3 regions of the Mesorhizobium sp. LCM 4577 genome follow, and region 2 is predicted to be linked to each of the others. Evidence: riboswitches for the same ligand, from Rfam matches in the RefSeq annotation. Region 2 holds a riboswitch; each other region holds the start of a gene.
What was found. A riboswitch is a leader RNA that binds a small molecule or an ion and turns the genes downstream of it on or off. The one in region 2 is predicted to bind thiamine pyrophosphate.
Positions count from the first base shown of each region.

Region 1: linked by a shared signal. The riboswitch ahead of thiC (phosphomethylpyrimidine synthase ThiC) and the one ahead of LCM4577_RS09255 (YkoF family thiamine/hydroxymethylpyrimidine-binding protein) in region 2 are both predicted to bind thiamine pyrophosphate.
Region 3: linked by a shared signal. The riboswitch ahead of thiB (thiamine ABC transporter substrate binding subunit) and the one ahead of LCM4577_RS09255 (YkoF family thiamine/hydroxymethylpyrimidine-binding protein) in region 2 are both predicted to bind thiamine pyrophosphate.

Region 1 covers NZ_MDDU01000017.1:58,665-64,590, reverse strand. Annotated here, with positions in the region: gene LCM4577_RS19435 (thiamine phosphate synthase) at 1-523, opposite strand, end outside; gene LCM4577_RS19430 (thiazole synthase) at 520-1,293, opposite strand; gene thiS (sulfur carrier protein ThiS) at 1,297-1,494, opposite strand; gene thiO (glycine oxidase ThiO) at 1,517-2,485, opposite strand; gene thiC (phosphomethylpyrimidine synthase ThiC) at 2,489-4,333, opposite strand; TPP riboswitch at 4,437-4,552, opposite strand; gene LCM4577_RS19410 (hypothetical protein) at 4,758-5,342, opposite strand.
Region 2 covers NZ_MDDU01000004.1:159,698-165,846, reverse strand. Annotated here, with positions in the region: gene LCM4577_RS09280 (DUF1236 domain-containing protein) at 1-37, shown strand, start outside; gene LCM4577_RS09275 (hypothetical protein) at 152-361, shown strand; gene LCM4577_RS09270 (DUF2934 domain-containing protein) at 468-698, shown strand; gene LCM4577_RS09265 (hypothetical protein) at 927-1,136, opposite strand; gene LCM4577_RS09260 (hypothetical protein) at 1,292-1,636, opposite strand; TPP riboswitch at 1,844-1,956, shown strand; gene LCM4577_RS09255 (YkoF family thiamine/hydroxymethylpyrimidine-binding protein) at 1,947-2,555, shown strand; gene LCM4577_RS09250 (ABC transporter permease) at 2,743-3,513, shown strand; gene LCM4577_RS09245 (ABC transporter ATP-binding protein) at 3,510-4,286, shown strand; gene LCM4577_RS09240 (ABC transporter substrate-binding protein) at 4,279-5,289, shown strand; gene LCM4577_RS09235 (hypothetical protein) at 5,353-6,120, opposite strand; gene LCM4577_RS09230 (tetratricopeptide repeat protein) at 6,144-6,149, opposite strand, start outside.
Region 3 covers NZ_MDDU01000007.1:112,775-121,284, reverse strand. Annotated here, with positions in the region: gene LCM4577_RS12125 (caspase family protein) at 1-1,466, shown strand, start outside; gene LCM4577_RS12120 (M48 family metalloprotease) at 1,538-3,007, opposite strand; gene thiQ (thiamine ABC transporter ATP-binding protein) at 3,161-3,949, opposite strand; gene thiP (thiamine/thiamine pyrophosphate ABC transporter permease) at 3,946-5,562, opposite strand; gene thiB (thiamine ABC transporter substrate binding subunit) at 5,784-6,785, opposite strand; TPP riboswitch at 6,838-6,943, opposite strand; gene LCM4577_RS12100 (thiamine diphosphokinase) at 7,081-7,725, shown strand; gene LCM4577_RS12095 (ABC-F family ATP-binding cassette domain-containing protein) at 7,727-8,510, shown strand, end outside.

The DNA of each region.
Region 1 (5,926 bases), on a different contig from region 2:
CGGCGCTGTCGGCGCCGGCCGCGAAAACGCCGTCGAGCCGCTCGGGATTGAGGCCGCCGATGGCGACCAGCGGAATGGGTGTGACGGCGTCCTTCCAGGCTCGAACCCTTTCGAGCCCCTGCGGCGCCCATTTCATCTTCTTCAGGATGGTCGGATAGACGGGACCAAGCGCTACGTAGTCGGGCTCGGCTGCCAGCGCCGTTTCCAGTTCGGCATGATCGTGGGTGCTCAGTCCGAGCCTGATGCCGGCTGCCCGTATCTGCTGGAGGTTGGCGGCTTGCAGATCCTCCTGGCCGAGATGGACGAAGTCGCAGCGCTCCTCGATCGCGAGGTGCCAATGATCGTTTACGATGAGCTGGCAGTCATGTCGTGCGCACAAGGCCTTTGCCTTGCGGATTTCCGCCCGCAGCCTGTCCTCGCCCATGTCCTTGATGCGAAGCTGCACCAGCCTGACGCCGAGCGGCACCAGCCGCTCGATCCAGGCGGCGCTGTCGACGATCAGGTAGAAGGGATCGAGCTTCATGAAAATACCGCCCTGCCGATTGTAGGCGTCGATGGCACGGCGACGTCGCGCGGCTCGAGCAGCCCCGAACAGAAGGCTTCGCGACCGGCATCGACCGCCTTGCTGAAAGCCCGCGCCATGCCCACCGGATCGGCAGCCTTGGCGACCGCCGTGTTGAGGAGCACGGCGTCAAAGCCGAGTTCCATGACGGTTGCCGCGTGCGATGGTCGTCCGAGCCCCGCATCGACGATCAACGGAACGTCGGGGAAATGCCCGCGCAGCGCGCGCAGCGCCATGATGTTGATCGGTCCGAGCGCCGAACCGATCGGCGCGCACCACGGCATCAGCACCTTGCAGCCTGCCTCGAGCAGCCGCTCGGCGACGACAAGGTCGTCGGTGGTGTAGGGGAATACAGTGAAGCCGTCCTCGCAAAGGATGCGTGCCGCCTCGACCAGAGCGAACACGTCGGGCTGCAGCGTGTCGTGGTTGCCGATCACTTCGAGCTTGATCCAGGACGTGCCGAAGACCTCGCGCGCCATCTTGGCGGTCGTCACGGCTTCCTTCACGGAGTGACAGCCGGCGGTGTTCGGCAGCACCCTCACACCGAGCGAACGGATCAGCGACCAGAATTGTTCGCCGGCCCTGCCGCCGGCCGTTTCCCGGCGCAGCGAGACGGTCACCACCGAGGTGCCCGACGCCTTGACCGCTTCGGCAAGGATCGCCGGCGAAGGATATTGGGCGGTGCCCAGCAGCAGGCGCGAGGCCAACTTTGTCCCGAGAAGATCGAACATCGGCTAGCCTCCCTGCATGGGCGACAGGATTTCGATCCGGTCGCCGTCGCTCAAACGGAATTCAGGGCGTGCTGCGGCGGGCACGACATCGCCATTGAGCGCGGTGGCGAGCCAGCCACCCTCATAGTCAAGCTCCTTCAAAAGGGCGGCGAGCGTCGTCGCCTCGACCTCAAGCGCTTCGCCATTGACGATCAGCTTCATTGTCAAACTCCAGGCCGACAGATCAATTGTCGGCAGATGCATTAAAGAGAAGGCTGGCAGCCTGCTCGGCCATGGCCGGTGAGAGCAGGAAACCGTGCCGGTAAAGGCCGTTGATCGTGATCGTGCCGTCCTTCCAACGCTTAACCCGCGGCAGATTGTCGGGATAGGCGGGACGCACGCCCACTCCTGTCTCGACGATTTCGGCCTCGCCGAACGCCGGATGCAGTGCGTAGGCCGCGTTGAGGAGCTCCATCAGCGAACGGGCGGTGATCGGCCCATCGTGGTCGCTTTCGATCATGGTCGCACCGACCATGAAGTGATGATCGGCCCGCGGCACGATATAGATCGGATGGCGCGGATGGAGGAGACGCACGGGCCGGGCAAGCGAGACATCACGTGTGCGCAGGAGCAGCATTTCACCGCGCACGCCGCGCAGGTCGTCGTCGCTTCGCGCGATGCCCGTGCAGTCGATCACCTGATCGAAGTCGGAACAGGCAATTTCGCCTGCCTCGAGGAGAAATACGACGCCCATGGCGCGGAGCTTGCCGGCGAGGGCTTCGAGAACCCGCCGGGGATCGAGATGAGCTTCACCGGCAAAGAAGAGTCCCTGGCGGAAGCGGCCGGCAAGATCGGGTTCGAGGGTGGCAATCGCCTCTTCGTCGACGGACTGACAATTGCGCGTACGAGCCGCAAAGCGGGCAAGCTCGGAGGCGTCGCGCGCATGGGCGACAACGAGAGTGCCGGCCCTTGTCACGAGTCCGGGCAGTGCCCTTTCCCACCAGTCGGCCGAAGTTATGCCGAGCGTGACAACCGCCTCCTCGGCGCTTTCGCCTTCGCACCAGGGGGCGAGCATGCCGCCGGCGAGCCAGGAGGCATTGCCGCCTATCCGGCTGCGAATTTCGGCAACCGTGACCGACGCACCACGCGCGGCCAATTCATGGGCGGCGGTGAGGCCTGCCACACCGGCGCCTTTGACAAGGACGCGGCACATGGCTCAGTGCCTCTCCTGGTCTTTCTGCGCCAAAGCCTGTTCTTCCGCTCCGGGCGTTTCGACCGGCATGTAGAGATCGCCGCCTGCGCGATATTTCTGCGCCATTGCCGCCATCCCCTCCTTCTGCGCTTCCGCGCGAATGTCGTGGGAGATGCGCATGGAGCAGAATTTCGGCCCGCACATCGAGCAGAAATGGGCCAGCTTGTGCGCCTCCTTGGGCAAGGTCTCGTCATGGAGCGAGCGCGCCGTCTCGGGATCGAGCGACAGGTTGAACTGGTCTTCCCAGCGGAACTCGAACCGTGCCCGCGAAAGCGCGTCGTCGCGGATCTTCGCCGCGGGATGCCCCTTGGCAAGGTCGGCGGCGTGCGCGGCGATCTTGTAGGTGATGACGCCGGTCTTGACGTCATTGCGATCCGGCAGGCCGAGATGTTCCTTCGGCGTCACGTAGCAGAGCATGGCCGTGCCGAACCAGCCGATCATGGCGGCGCCGATGCCGGACGTAATGTGGTCGTAGCCCGGCGCTATGTCCGTCGTCAGCGGCCCCAGCGTGTAGAAGGGCGCCTCGCCGCAGACGGCGAGCTGCTTGTCCATGTTCTGCTTGATCTTGTGCATCGGAACATGGCCAGGGCCTTCGATCATCACCTGGCAGTCCTTTGCCCAGGCGATTTTCGTCAGTTCGCCAAGCGTCTCCAGCTCGGCGAATTGGGCTTGGTCATTGGCATCGGCGATCGAGCCGGGACGAAGGCCGTCGCCGAGCGAGAAGGAGACGTCGTAGGCTCTGGCAATGTCGCAGATCTCGTCGAAATGCTCGTAAAGGAAACTCTCGCGGTGATGGTGCAGGCACCATTTCGCCATGATCGAGCCGCCCCTGCTGACGATGCCGGTAACCCGGCCGACGGTGAGCGGGATGTAATGCAGCCGCACGCCGGCATGGATGGTGAAATAGTCGACGCCCTGCTCGGCCTGCTCGATCAGCGTGTCGCGATAGACTTCCCAACTCAGATCCTCGGCGACACCGCCCACCTTCTCCAGCGCTTGGTAAAGCGGCACCGTGCCGATCGGCACCGGGGCGTTGCGCACGATCCATTCGCGAATGTTGTGGATGTTGCGGCCCGTCGACAGATCCATGACCGTGTCGGCGCCCCAGCGGATCGCCCAGACCATCTTTTCGACCTCTTCGGCCATCGAGGACGTGACGGCGGAATTGCCGATATTGGCGTTGATCTTCACCAGGAAATTGCGGCCGATGATCATCGGCTCGCTCTCGGGATGGTTTATGTTGGCGGGGATGATCGCGCGGCCGCGCGCCACCTCGTCGCGTACGAATTCCGGCGTGACGAAATCCGGTATCGATGCGCCGAACGCCTCGCCGTCCCGTTGCAGCCCGTTCCGCATGATCTCCCGGCCGAGGTTTTCGCGGATGGCAACGAATTCCATTTCGGGCGTGATGATCCCGGCGCGCGCATAGGCAAGCTGCGTTACCGCCTTGCCGGCCTTGGCCCGCAGCGGACGGTTGCGGATCGGAAACTCCCGCGTCAGGCGCTCTCCTGCCGCAAATCCGTTGTCCTCCGGCCTGACATGGCGGCCGTCATAGGATTCGACATCGCCACGCGCCACGATCCAGTCTTGCCGAACGCGGGCAAGACCCCTTTCGATATCCGTTTCAATCGCGGGATCGGTATAGGGGCCTGATGGATCATAGACCGTCACCGGCGGCTCGCCGGCAGTTGGGTGAACGGCGATCTCGCGCATCGGGACCTTGATCTGCGGATGGCGGGCGCCGGATTTGTGGATCTTCCGCGACGCCGGCAGCGGTCCGGTCGATACGGTGGGGGTCAAGGCATTCATTTGAGGCTCCTTTGCTCGTTGCATTGGAGACCCAGTTCTGTGCCGGAAGGATGAAAAGACGCTTCGGTTTACCTGCCGAGACAGGTCTTCGGGCATGAACTCCCGTAAAGCGCTTGCACCGTCCCTACGCCAGTATGAACTGGATCAGGTTCAACGGGTCACTGCGCCGCAAAGCCAGCAGTATCTCAGCCCCTTGCCGGGACTCCCCTGGTGAATGCTTGCGAATTGACCGGGCCAGCGCCGCTTTGTCAAGCGCCTTCAGGCAGCGGGCAGACCGCGGCGCTGATCGGCTGCTGATCAAACTGCGGGAAAAGTTCGCGCATAAGGCGGCGACAAATCGCGCGCACGAGTAGAGGGCGGGGAAGGGATAAGAAGATTGTCAAATCACCGGACTGAAAGTTCGGTGCTTGCGATGATCACGCCTTCAATCGGCACCAAAGGTTTGCGCGTAGATCTCCTCGATCCGCTCTGCCTCGTCATTCGTCAGCGCGGCGAATTCCTTTTCGCGGGCGCGGTTCGATAGCTGGCCGCCGTTCTGGTAGAGGAAACGGAAGAGCAGATCGATCAGCCGCTCGGGCATGTCGATAAAGGCATCCACATGTTGCCGGAACTGATCGTAGCGCTGCAGAAACGCGGTTTCGTTGGGAAGATCCCGTTCGATGGTTCGTGGAACGCAGGCATAGAGGAATTCGGCGTGCGGGCGCCGCCGCCATGAAAATTGGGCTCTTCTCTCGAATTCCTGTTCAAACCGGCCAGGGACTATGAAAAATGAACCTACTCCCTGAAAATTGATGCTCCAAGCCAGACTTTGCCGAAAATGGATTCTAGAACCTTCCTGAGATCTGCGTGTTTCGCCCGGGTCGCTGGCCAAGGAATGGAGCCTTTCGTTTGCCGACATCGAATTCGTGAATGCCAAGCCGGTCGGTTCGAGGCTCGGACTGGCGGTGCAGCCGAAGTTTTTCGCAGCCTTCGCATATTTCGCCACCTCGACGGCTGAGGTTCCCGGCAAAGCGGTTTCCTACCTGACTGACCGCCTAGCGTTGGCGAGACCGATTTTGACGGTCACGATTTTTCAGGGCGCTCGGGACGTCGCCATTGCCCGGAAATACTGCGTCATCTGGGTTGTCGGCGCATCTCGGTCGGGTCGGCCCGCAGGTGGATTTCCGTGCTTTGGAGGCTGGCGCGTCCGAGCCAGAGCGAGACCTTACGGACATCCCGGTCGCCTGCAGCGTGTGCATGGCACAGGTGTGTCTCCTATATCGATCGAGACATAGGAGACACAGCGCTGCCATGGAGTTGCTACAGGGGCGGGCGTCGATTGCTCTGTCATTGCCCTGTGGCTGGGCCATAAGGCGATCGAAACGGCGCTGACGTATTTTCATGCACATCTTGAAACTGAAGGAATCCGCCCTCGCAAGCTGAGGCCGTACGAACGCGTCAAGGCCGAGCGATTTCGAGCAAACGACCGGCTTGCGGAATTCCTGTATGCCCTTTGAGAATGAGAACTATGCCGAGTGTCGACCACCAGTTCCCCGCTGGGACTGGCCGGGAGCGCGCGCGGACCGTCCCCATCAGAAGAGGCGCTCGGCATAG
Region 2 (6,149 bases):
CCCCGGCACGCGCCGTGTCGTCCAGGTGATCCAGTAACGTGTGATCCCCCGAGGAGCCCGGTCCATCTGCAGGATCGGGCTCTTCTCCTAAGTGGACATAGGGCGTAGGATCAACAGCGGGTTTGGGAGGCAACGAGGAGGAGTCGTTGCCATGCATCATCCACACGTCGAATCGCCGAGTGTCGCCGCCATGGTCGACAAGCTGCTGGCCGAGCACAGAACCGGCCTGCTGTCGATGCAAGAGGCAATTTCCCTGCTGCGCCAGCGTACAGGAACCGACCGCTCTGACGCGGATTTGGCCGGATTGATTACAAAGAAGGCAGCGCATCTGGGCGTCGCGGTCGTCATCGACGGACACTGAGCGAAATTGCCGTCAAAGTCGATCGCTTGCATGCGATAGCGAAGACGCCGCGTGAAAATTCGGCTAATGTTCGCGCCGGGGACCGTCCCAACATCAGGAGGCGACAGTGACGGACGACAGGCACGAACGCATTCGCCAGCGGGCACACGAGATCTGGGAGCAGGCCGGCCGGCCCGAGGGCGCCCACATGGAGCATTGGGATCAGGCGACCGCCGAGATCGATGCCGCAGGCAAGCCGAAGGCGAAGAGTTCGAAGAAGGCCGCCGCCAAGGCCGAGAAGCCCAAACCCAAGGCCCCCGCCAAGGCAAAGGCGGTCAAACCGAAAGCCAAGGCCTGATCTCCGGCGACCGCCGCTGCCAAGCCTCATTCGATCCACGGAAGGTGAAGGCGCGGCCGTGTCTCGCGCTTCGATTCCCGGCACGTCGATTTGTGGCGCCCTGTATCGGCAGCACCGAGCCTTCCCCTCACTGCCCATGGCGGCCGGCTGACCGGCACGCTCGGCATTGCCTTCGCCGGCAGTCAGGTCGGCGGCAGCGCGGGGCTGCAGTTCAGCTGGTAGGCGGGGCTACCGCCGTCCTTGCTTTCCGGCGTATCGCGCGACCGCGCACAGGAAAGCCAGCGCGGCCGTGTCGCAGGCGGCCCGCGACGGCGACGGACCCTTGGCGAAAAGGACCGCGTCCGCGACGGGGATAGTCAGGCCGTGCTTCCGGGCGAATGAGGTGACTTCGTAGGGTTGGTCGTCGGGCTGTATGCCGATGTCGATGCGCTGGTCCATCAAAACGAATTCCTCCCTGGTATGCGGCTTACCCTCCTTCGCCTGAGAGGAATTAACCACCGGCCGCTCGTGCGCGTCCACCAATTGGCAATTGTGTGAAACGATGCATTTTGCGACGGGTGGCCTAAGGGTTGCAGCGCTGCGATTGTCCGGACTCACCACGCATCGCTCGACCGGGCAAACCTTATCCCCGCCGCCGTCATCGCGCTTTCGCATTCGCTGATCAGCCTCAGATTGCGCGAATATCGCGCCACAGTCTCCGGCAGCCAGGCCGCGCAGGCCTCGACATAGGCGCGGCCATGCACCAGCGTGCCGGTCGAAAGCCGCTCGTCCTTCTCGGCGATCACTTTCAGATATTGCCGGATGAAGCGGATGTCGTCGGCGATGTCCTGGCTGGCCATGCGCCATGCGCCGGCAAGACGTTCGCGCTCGGCGAGCGGCAGTGGCGACAGCAAGGGGCGGGAGAGGTCGGCGAAAGCGGCATGGTTCGCGGTGTCCAAGCAAGTCCCCTCAAAAGAAGGGAAGTATCGTACTTTATGTACGAAAAGTAAGCAAGCGCGATTCGTACAATTTGAACGATAAAGCGGCTATAAAGAATCCGCGAAAATCTCATAACCGGCCATCTCCCCTTCGGGGGAGATGAGGCTCCCCGCCCAATTGGCTCTGCAAAAAAACGCTTCCCCTTTCGCTCGAACAGTGCTTTAACCGGCCATCCACAGGGGTGCTCCGTACGGTCGGGGCTGAGATGGTGGCGGCAAGCCTCCGGACCCTAAAGCTGATCTGGATAATACCAGCGGAGCGAGGCGGGCCATGTTTTCCGGCGCACAGATTTCCCTTTATCCCATGGCCGACGATTTCGTCGGCGTCATCCTTGGCGCGCTCGGTGCGCTCGACCCTTACCGCGACAGGCTGYGGATCGAGACCGACGACATTTCAACGCTGCTGGTCGGGCCGCCCGAAGTGCTGTTTCCCGCAATGCGTGACCTGTTCGTGGCGGCCGCCAAAAGCGGTAATCATTGCGTGCTGTCGGCCGCGGTCTCGCGCGGCTGCCCCGGCGAGCCGGACGACCCGATCTGCCGCTCCGACGAGATCGGCGGCCCGGCGATCCCGCTCGAGGAACGCAAGGCGGCCGCGCTCAGTGCCGTGCATGCGACACCCTCGACCAGCCAGGCGGTGGCGGCGCAGTTCTCGCTCTATGTGATGGGCACCGGTGACCACATGGACGAGATCTATGGCTGCATCGACTTCCTGAAACAGTCCGGCGTCTTCGAGCGCTCGAAGCATTTCTGCACCAAGCTGCGCGGCGACGCCGGCGCGGTGTTCGCCACGCTGAACGAGGCGTTCTGCCGCTTCGGCCCTGGCGCCGGGCATGTGACGCTCGACATAACGATTTCGGCGAACAGCCCGACCGCGGTTTGAGCCCGCGCAAGCTCGAGCTGTCGAGGTAGATGTCGTGGCTGTTTGGTACGATCCRTTGCGCGGGGGAGAGGGCGCTTCGTCGAGAGAACTTTCGACGATTGGCGAAAGCGGTCGCGACGGCCAATCTCCCGCGCAAGGGGAGAGATTAACCTTCACGCGAACCTTCGCTAATTTCTTCCCCGCCGCACTGGCTTTCGCCCTTTTCCTCACCGCCTGGGAGCTCTACGCCCGCTTCGGCGGCATAGCCCCTACTGTGCTCCCCGCGCCGTCCCGCGTGCTGGCGCAAGCCTGGGAGAATCGCGCGGCACTGGCCGACAACACGCTGCCCACCATCCGCGCCACGCTGGCCGGCTTCGCCTTCTCTCTCGTCGCAGCCTTCATCCTCTCGGCGCTGGTCGATTTTTTGGCCCCCCTGCGCCGGGCGCTGTTCCCGCTGCTGATCGCCAGTCAGACCTTGCCGCTGGTGGCGATCGCGCCGCTGGTGGTGTTGTGGTTCGGCTTCGGGCTGTTGCCGAAGATACTGCTCGTGGCTTTGGTCACCTTCTTCCCGATGATGGTGGCGCTGGTCGAGGGCTACGCCGCCACGAGCACCGAAATCAGCCAGCTGCTCGCCGCCATGGGGGCAGGGCGCTGGCGCATCTTTTGGCTCGCGCGGCTGCCGTCGGCGCTGCCCTATTTCTTCGCGGGCCTGAGGATCTCCATCACCTATGCGGTGGTGGGCGCGATCTTCGCCGAATATGCGGGCGCGGCGAAGGGGCTGGGTATCTACATGCTCAGCGCCAAGAACAATTTCCGGCCCGACCTTGTGCTCGCGGCGGTCGCCGTCAGCTCGGCGCTGACGCTGGTGTTGTTCGGCCTTGCCGTGCTGGTGCAGCGCCTGGCCATGCCGTGGGAAAATGCAAAGGGCGAAAGGGCGGGGCATGGCGGCAACAGGCCTTCCGGGGAGGGCCGGCGATGAAGCGCCTCGAGCTCCGCGACCTGCGCAAAAGCTTTGGCGCGCTCGAGGTGCTGGCCGGCATTTCGCTTCATGTCGCGGCGGGTGAATTCGTCTCGATCCTCGGCCCTTCCGGTGCCGGCAAGTCGACATTGTTCCAACTGCTCACCGGCGCGATCCGGGGCGAGGGCGAGATGCGCTTCGACGGCGCGCCGCTCGACGGCGCCCGCTTCGCCTTCATGCCGCAGCGCGACGCGCTGATGCCGTGGCGGCGCATCATCGACAATGCGACGCTGGGGCTGGAAGTGCAGGGCATGAAGCGCAGCACGGCGCGCGAGCGCGTGGCGCCGTTGTTCGCCGAGTTCGGTCTTGCCGGCTTCGAGCGCGCCTGGCCGGCCGAGCTGTCCGGCGGCATGCGCCAGCGCGCGGCGCTCTTGCGCACCGTGGTGCAGCAGCGCGACATGCTGTTGCTCGACGAGCCTTTCGGCGCGCTCGACGCGCTGACCCGCGCGGCTATGCAGCGCTGGCTGGAGACGATCTGGCGGAGCCACCGCTGGACGGCGCTGCTTATCACCCATGACGTGCGCGAGGCCGTGCTTCTGTCCGACCGCATCTATGTGCTGTCCGAGCGCCCCGCACGGATTGTGCGTGAAGTGGCGGTGCCGCTGCCGCGCCCGCGCACCGAAAGTGCCGAGCTCGCCCGCGAGGCGGCGGCGATCGAGGCCGACATCCTCGACACGCTGCTTGGCCGGCCGGTCCCAATCAACGAACACCCGATGGAGAACCGAAATGATTGATATTACCCGCCGCCAGGCGCTGCTTCTGGCCGCCAGCCTGCCATTTGCCGGAGCCGCCACGCGTGCCCGGGCCGCATCGCAAAAGATCACCGTCGCGCTCGACTGGACGGTCAACACCAACCACGTTGGCCTGTTCGTGGCGCGCGACAAAGGCTTTTACCGCGACGCAGGCTTGGAGGTGGAGATCCTGCCCTATGGCGACACGGGTTCGGGCACGCTGGTCGCCAGTGGCAATGCCGATTTCGGCATTTCCGGCTCGCTCGGCCTGTTCACGCAAAAGAGCGCCGGAGCCGACCTGAAGGCCGTCTATGCCGTCGTCCAATCGGAGACCGGCCGCGTCGTCTTCAACGCCGACCGCACCGCTATTCAAAGTCCGAAAAATCTCGACGGCCTGACCTATGGCGGCTTCGGCAGCGCCTGGGAGAATGCGCTGCTGCAGACCATCATCCGCCATGACGGCGGCAAGGGCGATTTTTCGACCGTGACGCTGGGCACCTCCGCCTACGACGCACTGGCCAACGGCGCGGTAGATTTCACGCTGGAAGTCTCGACCTGGGAAGGCGTCGAGGCCGAGCTGAAGGGCCTCAAGCAGCGCAGCTTCCGCTACGCCGATTACGGCGTGCCGGACGAGCACACCACGCTGATCGTCTCCAGCAACGCCTACCTCGTCGCCAACCCGAAGGCCGCCGCGGCCTTCGTCCAGGCGACGCGGCGCGGCTACGAATTCGCCGTGGATCATGCCCAGGAGGCAGGCGAGCTGCTGATCGCCGCCAACAAGGACACGCTCACCAACCCGGCGCTGATCGATGCATCGCTGAAGGCGCTGAACGACGGCCATTTCCTGAAGAGCGCAAACGGCGCCATCGGTACGATGGACAAGGCCAAGATGGAAGCGATGGGCGGGTATTTGTTTGCCTCGGGGATATTGCTTGACGGCAACGGCAAGGCGTTGAAGGACAAGCCGGCTTTGGGCGCGTATTTCACGAACGAGTTTCTGGGGTAGCGGCCAAGCGCCGAAGGAACGCGGCTTTGCGCCGGGACCTTGCCGGGAAATCCGGTGCGGAGCCTAATTCTTGACGATGGTGCGAAGCAGCGAGGTTTTGATGTGCCACCCCGGTTCGCCTTGCAGCGACAGGGCGGCTTCATAGAATTTCGCCATGGCCGGACACAGGCCCGGAAAGTCCGGGTTGGCGTTTGAGACGGCCTCCATCTCGGCCGGCGTGCCCCCGATCTTTTTGAAAATGTCAGCGACCAGCGACCAATCCTGATCGCTGGGCGCGACCGTCGGCAGGCCGCTTCTTTTGGCGGCGCCGTAGGCGCGGAACAGCGCGGCGCCGATCCTGTCCATGTCGGCCAGGAAATCGTGGCCGGGCGCGCTGATCGCGTCCGGCCCGTTGCGCAGGTAATTGTTGCAGGTGGCCGGCGTTTCGCGCGCCATGACATGATTGAGCATGTCGAGTTGCGCCGAAAGCACTTCCCAAGCATTGCTGTCGGGGGCCGTGGGCAGCAGCGGTGCATATCTGTGCCGGAGATCGGCGACCGCCTGCCTGCTGATATTGCGCACTTCTGTTTGGTTTCCAGCCTGGGCCGCGGCAGTGATCTTGCGCAGCATCGCATCGTAGTCGTCCGGAAATTCCCGGGCGATGGCCTCGAAGATTCCGAGATTCTGCTTCCGGATCTCGGCATCGATGTCGGCGGTGGTCAGCGTCCGGGGCGGCATCGCCATTGGCTGATGGTGGCGATGTCCGCCGCCGAACATCGTTGGCATCACGTTAGACCCAATGATGCTCACGGGGACGACCGCCACCACTTGCAGCCATTTCCAAGGTGACATCCGCCTGCGCTCCGACACCCTTCTCACTC
Region 3 (8,510 bases), on a different contig from region 2:
TCGCCGGCGACAGCGGACTTGCACAGGTAACCGGTTCGCAGAACACGCTGATTGCCTTTGCCACCGAACCGGGCGCGGTCGCCTACGACGGCTCCGGCGACCTTAGCCCGTTTTCATCGGCCTTCTCCCGCCGTGCGCTGACGCCGGACCAGGAGATACGCTCGGTGATGGCGGCCGTGCGCCGCGATGTGGTCAAGGCGACCAACGGCAAGCAGGTGCCGTGGGAGAACTCATCGCTGATCGACGACGTCGTGCTGATGCGCGGGACCGAGCAACCTGCGCCGCCGCCCGACACTGAGCAGGATCAGCAGACGGCGGAGCGCGGAATCGAAGCCGCCGCCGCTGCCGAAGCGATTGGAAATCGCGACATCCGCGTCCCGGTCGGCGTCGGCCCGGTTCCGCTGAAGCTGGATTTCCCCACCAAGGATGCCGGCGTCAGCCTCAAACTTGCGAGCTACCCGGCGACGGGAACGCTGTCCCTGCCGGATCGCGTGCTGTCGCCGCAATCGAGCCTGAAGGCCGCCGAGGTCGGCAATCTGCGCTACGAGCCGCAGATCGGCTCGGCCGCTCCCGTCGACATCGGCTTCCAGATCCGCGCGGGCAGCGCCGCGAAACAGGCGACGGTGAAGCTGTCGCCAAACGTCGATCCTTGCGACCAGGCCGCCGGCGAGCCGCTCGACCTGCAGGGTGTCGTCCCAGGCCGCTTGCCGAACGAGATCGGCGGCGGAGCTGTCGAAGCCTGCGAGGCGGCGGTGAAATCCTATCCCGACATTGCGCGCTTCCGTTACGAGTTGGGGCGGACGCTTCTGGCGTCCGGCAGGATCGACGAAGCCAGACAGGCGATCCAGGAGGCCGCGGACAAGGGACATATCCGCGCCCTGTTCGCGCTCGGCTCTATCGGCTCCGTCGACTTGGCGAAGGCGAACGACCTCTATTCGACAGCGTCCGACAAGGGAGACCCCTACGCCATGGCCGTCTGGGGCCGCGCTTTGTTCGACGGTCTCGGCGTCCAGCGTGATACCGGCAAGGGGCTCGACCTGCTGCTCCAGGCAGCGGCGATGGGACATGTCGATGCCATGAAGAACCTTGCGATGATCTTCAAGGAAGGCCGCAATGGCGTACCCACCGACCCGGACCGCGCGCTGGCTTTCCTCAAGGCCGGCATGGAGCGGCAGGACGTGTACTCGATGGGCATCCTGGGCCTTGCGGCGCATCTCGCGCGTCCCGCGGTCATGGCTTGCAAGCCCCCGAAGGTCATCACGAAGATAAAGGTGGTCCGCGTGCCCGTGTCGAAACCGAAGACCATCGCACCGACAGTTCCAGTAACGCCAACGGTCAAGCCGGTGCCGCCGGAAACCGGGAGGACACCCTGGAGTGGCGGCAACCAGGGCGCCAATCGCGCCGGCGGCGGCAGTACCGGTGGTGGCCAAAGTGAGGGTGGCGAAACCGGCAGCGACGGCTTGTGACGACAACGGCTCCCGACCGGGCGATTGTTCAAGCAGCCGACGGAGCCCGGTCGGGCTGAACTCGCGACACGCTACCTGTCGGTGACGATCTTGACCTTGTCGCCGGCCGATACGCTGGCGCCGGGCGACATGGCGTTGAGCACGCGGAAGAGGTCTAGCTTGCGGTCGACGCCGACCATCTGGGCCGCGAGCGAACCCATCGTCTGGCCGGCCTGGACGGTGACGACCCGGATATGCAGCGGCTTCAGCGCCGCCTTCTCGGCCGGGCTCAGCACGCGGAAGGAGCCGCTGACCGAGCGCGCGACCGGGTCCAGCGCGGTGCTGGCCGAAGGCGCGGCCGTCAGCAACCTGTAGACCTGCCCGCCGGCGCGGATCACCGCGATATCGAACTGCCAGCCTTGCGCGCTGGCATGCGCCATAGCCGCCTCGTTGCCGTTGACCGTCTCCTGGCGCACGCTGGCGTCTTCGAGCCCCGCCACCCAGCCGCTGCGGATGTAATCGGTGAGCGAGACCGACTTGTCGATCGCCACGCCATCGAAACGGATGGCGATGTCGCCCGGCCCGGTCGCGGTCACCGCGGCCGCCGAATTGTCGATGACGAAGCCGTCCGGCACCGTGAAGGAGACGCCGAGATTGGGGTGCATGAAGGTCTGGCCGCGCACATAGCCTTCTTCCGGCGTGTCGCCGTAGAGCAGGCCGTCTATGCCGGCCAGAAATGCGTCGCGGTCGCGCGTGCCGACGCCGGGCGGGCCGAAATTACGCGCAAGGCGCTGCGCCAGCTCGATGCGCTGTGGCGTGTTGGGGTGCGTCGCCAGGAAGTCGAGGCTGGCGTCGGTGGCGCCGCTGACCGAGCGGAAATCCGTGTAAGCCGACATCGACTGCAGGAAACGGCCGGCGGCGTAAGGATCGTAGCCCGCCTCGCCGATCGACTTGATGCCGATGGCGTCGGCCTGGAGTTCCTGGTTGCGCGAGAATTGCGCCAGCCTCAGCTTGCCGCGGATCAGCGCCGCCTTGGCCGTCGGACTGTCGCCGAGCACGTCGGAAACCACCTTGGTCGCCAGGCCTTCCTCGGCCTCGAGCTGCTGCCGCTGCAGGCCATGGTTGGCGGTGACGTGGCCCATCTCATGCGCGATGACGGCGGCAAGCTCGGAGGAATCGTTGGCCAGCGCCAGCAGCCCGCGCGTCACATAAAGATAGCCACCCGGCAGCGCGAAGGCGTTGACATTGGGTGAGTTGAGGATGGTGATGCGATAGGTCTGGGTCGGGTTGGCCGACACCACCGTCAGATTGCCGACGACCTTGGCCACCATGCGTTCCAGCTTAGGATCGGAATATTCGCCGCCATAGGTGGCGAGAATCCGTGGATGCTGCGCTTTCGCCATTTCGGCGAGCTTGGCGTTGGCGACGACGTTGTCGACGGTGATCGGCTTGTCGGAAGGCTGGAAGCCGCTCTCCTGCACGTCCGGCGGCGTGAACATCTGGCAGCTGGCAAGCGCCACGGCAACGCTCGCCAGCGCGAAAAATCGTGCCAGTGGCCTCATCCACACTTTCTCAGTGCCGGTCGACAGATCGGCTTCCTTTCGACATCTTTCGGCAAATCACGGCCCAGCCGGACCAGCATGGCCGGACCTAGCCATACTCCCCCGGACAAGGCAAGCAAACGCCGGATCACCCGTTGCCGGTTTGGCCGTAAATTATGTCCGCTTCCGGGCAATATGTTGTGATCCGGCAACGGTGCCGCCTTGATCGCCGATATAGCGCCTGAACGCATCCGGTCCAGACCGGTCGAAGAAATCGTCGGCCGGCCCGGCCGCCGCGATCGTGCCTTCATCGAGAAATGCCACGTCCTGGCCGATGCGGCGCGCATCCTCCGGCTGATGCGTGACGAACAGCACCGTCATTTCGCGTTCGGCATGGATGCCGGCGACAAGATCGAGCATGTCCTCGCGCAGCGCCGGGCCGAGCGATGCGAAAGGCTCGTCGAGCAGCAAGACCGGCCGGTCGCGCAGCAGCACCCGCGCCAGCGCCACGCGCTGCCGCTCGCCGCCGGAAAGCTCGCGCGGCAGCCGCTTTTCCTTGCCCGCCAGGCCCACACGCGCCAGTGCCTCGGCGACGGCAACGCGGTCGGCCTCGCCGAGTTTCAGCGACGGCGAGCGGCCGAGTCCGACATTGGCTTCGACCGAAAGGTGGGCAAACAAATTGTTTTCCTGGAACACCATCGACACCGGTCGCGCCGAAGGCGGCGTGTCGCCGATGTCGATGCCGCCGATCAGCACCCTGCCCGCATCGGGCGTTTCGAAGCCGGCTATCAGATTGAGCAGCGTCGACTTGCCGGAACCGCTCGGCCCCATGATGGCGGTGATCCTGCCCGCCGCGAATTCGGCATCGAAGCGGAAGGAAGATTCGCCGTAGCTGAACGCGATACCATCCAGCGTGACGGTGAGGCCCTTATGCGCGGCGGTGCCGTCGATCGTCGTCGTCATGACTTTCCTTCCCGCCCCAGCCAGTCAGCAACGACCACCAGCATCAGGCAGACGAGGCCGAGCAGCAAGGCGAGTCCCGCGGCGTCGGCGGTCCGGTAGCTGCCCATGCGCGCCAAAAGCAGATAGGGCAAGGTCTGTACGGAATCGCTGCCGAACAGCGCGATCACCCCGAGATCGCCGAGCGACAGCGCCATGGCGAAGGCGAATCCGGTGGCCAAGGGCCGCCTCAGCGACGGCCAGTCGATCAGGCTGAGCCGGGTCCAGCCGGATATGCCGAGCGCCAGGCAAAGCCGCTCATGGCGTTCGCTCGCCGCATCATAGGCCGGGCGAATGGCGCGGATGGCGAAGGGCATGGCCATCACCGCATTGACGGCGACGACCATGACCGGCGCGATGGCGAAGACATCGGTGATGCTGCGCAACGCCAGGAACCAGCCGGCGCCAAGCACGATCGGCGGCACGACGAGCACGAAGCCGGCTCCGGTGTCGGCGGCGTGCTCGAGCAGCGACATGGCGCTGCCGGCACGGCGCCGCAGGGCCAGCGCGCGCCGCGCCGCGATCAGCGCCAGCGACAAGGTCACGCTGAGCAGCGCCGCAAGCAAAGCAAGGCCCGCGCTGGTGAGCGTCGCGCGGCGCACCGCCTCCTCGCCCGCCAATCGGCCGAGATCGGCCTCCAGACCTGAAACCACCGTCGCCGCCATCGGTCCGGCGACGAACAGCAGGGCAAGCACGATGAGGCCGCCATTCAGCACGCTCTCCATGCGGCCCGCCGAAAGGTAGCGGCGCGGCGCCACCGGCAGATTGGCGTCGCCGACGGCGTTGGCGCCGAGCCGCGTGAGAGCGACGACCACGATGAAGGTCAGCGCGATCTGCAACAGCGTCAGCACCACGGCGCGCGCGGGATCGAAATCGAAGCGCAGCGCCTGGTAGATGGCGACCTCCAGCGTCGTCGCGGCCGGACCGCCGCCCAGCGTCAGCACGATGGTGAAGGAGGTGATGCAGAGCATGAAGACCAGTCCGGCGATCCCCGGCAAGGCCGCGCGCAGCACCGGCCATTCGATCAGCCGGAAGGCCGGGCGGGCGCTCATCCCAAGCTGGCTCGCCAGTCGCCACTGGTCGGCGGGAATGGTGCCCAGCGACTCCAGGAACAGGCGCGTCGCCAAGGGCAGGTTGAAGAAGACATGCGCGACCAGGATGCCGGAGAGGCCGTAGATGCCGGGCCATTCTCCGCCGCCAAGCCCGGCGAAGACGCCGGCAAAGTACCCGGCGCGACCGTAGAGCGCCAATATGCCGAGCGCGGCGACGATTGCCGGCAATGCCAGCGGCACGGTGAACAGTTGCAGGATCAGTCGGCGGCCGGGAAAGGCTGGATGCCGGGACAAGGCGCGCGCCACGAGCAGCGCCGGCGCGACCGACAGGAGCGTCGAGAGAGCCGCCTGCCAAAGCGTGAAGCGGGCGACGCGAAAGAGATAGCTGTCGAAGGCGGCGGCAGCGCCGGAGAGGTCATGCGCGCCTTCGATGGCGAGGCCGGCGAAGGCGCCGCCGATGAGGATGGCGATTGCTGCAAGAGCGATGACGCCAGCGGTTATGCGGGAGTCACGCGTGGCGTGCACGCTGCACCTTGTTGAGATTCAGCGAACGCCGCGTTCCTTCGCGCCCCCCTCTGGCCTGCCGGCCATCTCCCCCTCTAGGGGGGAGATTAGCAGCTTCGACGCCCCGCTTAGTCCTGCAGCATTGGAGATTGGCGAAAGTCGGCGTGACAGCCAATCTCCCCCCTTGAGGGGGAGATGTCCGGCAGGACAGAGAGGGGGGCCTTGGCGCAAGCATCGCAGCCCTACTTGCTCATCACCGCCAGCCACTCATCCACCCAGGCCTTGCGGTTGGCCGCCACTTCCTCAGGACTGAACAGCAAGGTCTTGGTCGGCTTCACCAGCTTGTCGAAGGCCGGGTTGAGCGGCTTGTCGGTCTTGCCGGCCGGGAACATCCAGTTGGTCTCCGGAATGACGTCCTGGAACTTCGGTCCGGTCATGAAGGCGATGAATTTCTGCGCCAGCGGGTTCTTCGCGCCGGCCGTGGTGATGCCGGCAACCTCGATCTGCAGGTATTCGCCCTCCTCGAAGGAGGCCGCCTGGTAGCGCTCGGTGTTCTCGGCCACCATGTGGTAGGCCGGCGAGGTGGTGTAGGAGAGCACCATCGGAGCCTCGCCCTTGGTGAACAGGCCATAGGCCTCGCTCCAGCCCGGCGTCACCGTCAGGACCTTGGTCTTGAGCTTGGCCCAGGCTTCCGGCGCCTTGTCGCCATAGACAGACTTCACCCACAAAAGCAGGCCAAGGCCGGGCGTCGAGGTGCGCGGATCCTGGATGACGATCTTGTCGGTGCCGCTGCCTTCCACCAGCTCCTTCAGGCTCTTCGGCGGGACTTTCAGCTTCTGCGTGTCGTAGACGACGGCGAAATAGCCATAGTCGAAGGGCACGAAAGTGTCGTCGCTCCAGCCTCCGGGCACATTGATCCCGGAGACTTCGCCATGCGGCGCGAAGAGGCCGCTCGCCTTCGCGTCCGCCGTCAGATTGGTGTCGAGGCCAAGCACGACATCGGCTTTGGTGCCGGCGCCTTCGAGCTTGACGCGGTTGAGCAGCGCCACACCGTCGGCCACCGAGACGAATTCGAGATCGCAGCCGCATTCGGCCTCGAATTCCTTCTTCACGGCCGGTCCGGGTCCCCAATCGGCGGTGAAGCTTTCATAAGTATAGACGGTGAGCTTGTCCTTGGCCTYGGCAGGCGCGACGCCCGCCAGAAGCGCAACAAGGCCGGTTGCGAGAATGAGATTGGACAGCATTGCGCGCATCGGCGCCTCCTTCGTTCGAGTGACAAGGAATTGAGGCGCCGGATGGTCCGAAACGTCTAATCCCTCCGCCGGTACAAACCGGATCAGGTTCAGCGGGTTGGCTTGATCGCCTCTCAGCCGGATCACGTCCGGCACCCCGTTAGAGCGTTTCGACAGATAGGCCCGGCCGAAGCGGCGCGCAAGCGGAAGTTTTGCCGGGCAGCTAATGTTCGCCGGCAGGGTTCGCAACCGAAGCGCACTGCATCCGGCTTCCGTTTCGCCCGGTGGGCTGGTAAGGGCGACGCCCATGGGCACATTCACCATCCTGCTTGGCGGCGAACTCATCCGCACGCCCCGGCTCGAACGCCAGATCACTGGCTCGCGCGTCATCGCCGCCGACGCCGGCATCGGCCATGCCCGCTTGCTGGATATCGTCCCGGAACTCTGGGTTGGCGATTTCGATTCGGTGCCGGCCAACCTGCCGGATGATCTCGCCGCCGTTCCGCGAAAAGTCTTCCCGGCCGAGAAGGACATGACCGACGGAGAGCTCGCCATAGCGGAAGCGCTTCAGCGCGGCGCCACCAGCCTGGTGCTGGCCGGAGCCTTTGGCGGCAAGCGCGCCGACCATGCCGTCCTGCATCTGGCGCTGGCCGTGCGGCTGGCCGCCGCCGGCACGCGGGTGCTGCTGACGAGCGGCGCGCAGGAAGGCGTTCCGATCCTGCCCGGCAAATCGAGCTTCGACTATGATGAGGGCACCTTGTTTTCGGTGCTCGGCTTCTCCGAGCTTGGCGGCCTGACTGTGACCGGCGCCAAATGGCCGCTCGACCGCGTCGAGGTGGCGTTCGGCTCCTCGCTCACTATATCAAACGAGGTCAAAGGGCGGCTCGGCATCGCGCTGGAGCGCGGCCGGGCGCTGCTTCTGGCCCACCCTTATCCTCTTCCAGAAAGCTGATATGGCGCCGCCACTCCTCAACCTCGACGGCATTAAACTGACCTTCGGCGGCACGCCGCTGCTCGACGGCGCGGCGCTCAGCGCATCCGCCGGCGAGAAGATCGCGCTGGTCGGCCGCAATGGCTCGGGCAAGTCGACGCTGCTCAAGATCGCCGCCGGCATGATCGAGCCGCAGGACGGCGAGGTCTTCCGCCAACCCTCGGCCACGGTCCGCTATCTGCCGCAGATGCCCGACATGGACGGTTTCGCCAGCGTGCGCGCCTATGTCGAAGCCGGCCTCGGCCCGGCCGACGATCCGCATCGCGCCACCTATCTGATGGAACATCTCGGCCTCACCGGCGAGGAGCGGCCGAACGATCTTTCAGGCGGCGAGGCGCGCCGCGCTGCGCTAGCCCGTGTCATGGCGCCCGAGCCCGACATCCTTTTGCTCGACGAGCCGACCAACCATCTCGATCTCTCGGTCATCGAGTGGCTGGAAGAAGAGCTTGCCCGCACCTCTTCCGCGGTGATCCTGATCTCGCACGACCGCCGCTTTCTCGAGCGCGTCTCGCGCGCCACCGTCTGGCTCGACCGCGGCCAGACGCGGCGCCTGGACAAGGGCTTCGCGCATTTCGAGGAGTGGCGCGACCAGGTGCTGGAGGAGGAGGAGCGCGAGCAGCACAAGCTCGGCCGCCAGATCGTGCGCGAGGAGCACTGGCTGCGCTACGGCGTGACCGCCAGGCGCAAGCGCAACATGCGCCGGCTCGGCGAATTGCAGACCATGCGCCAGCGCTTCCGCAGCCATC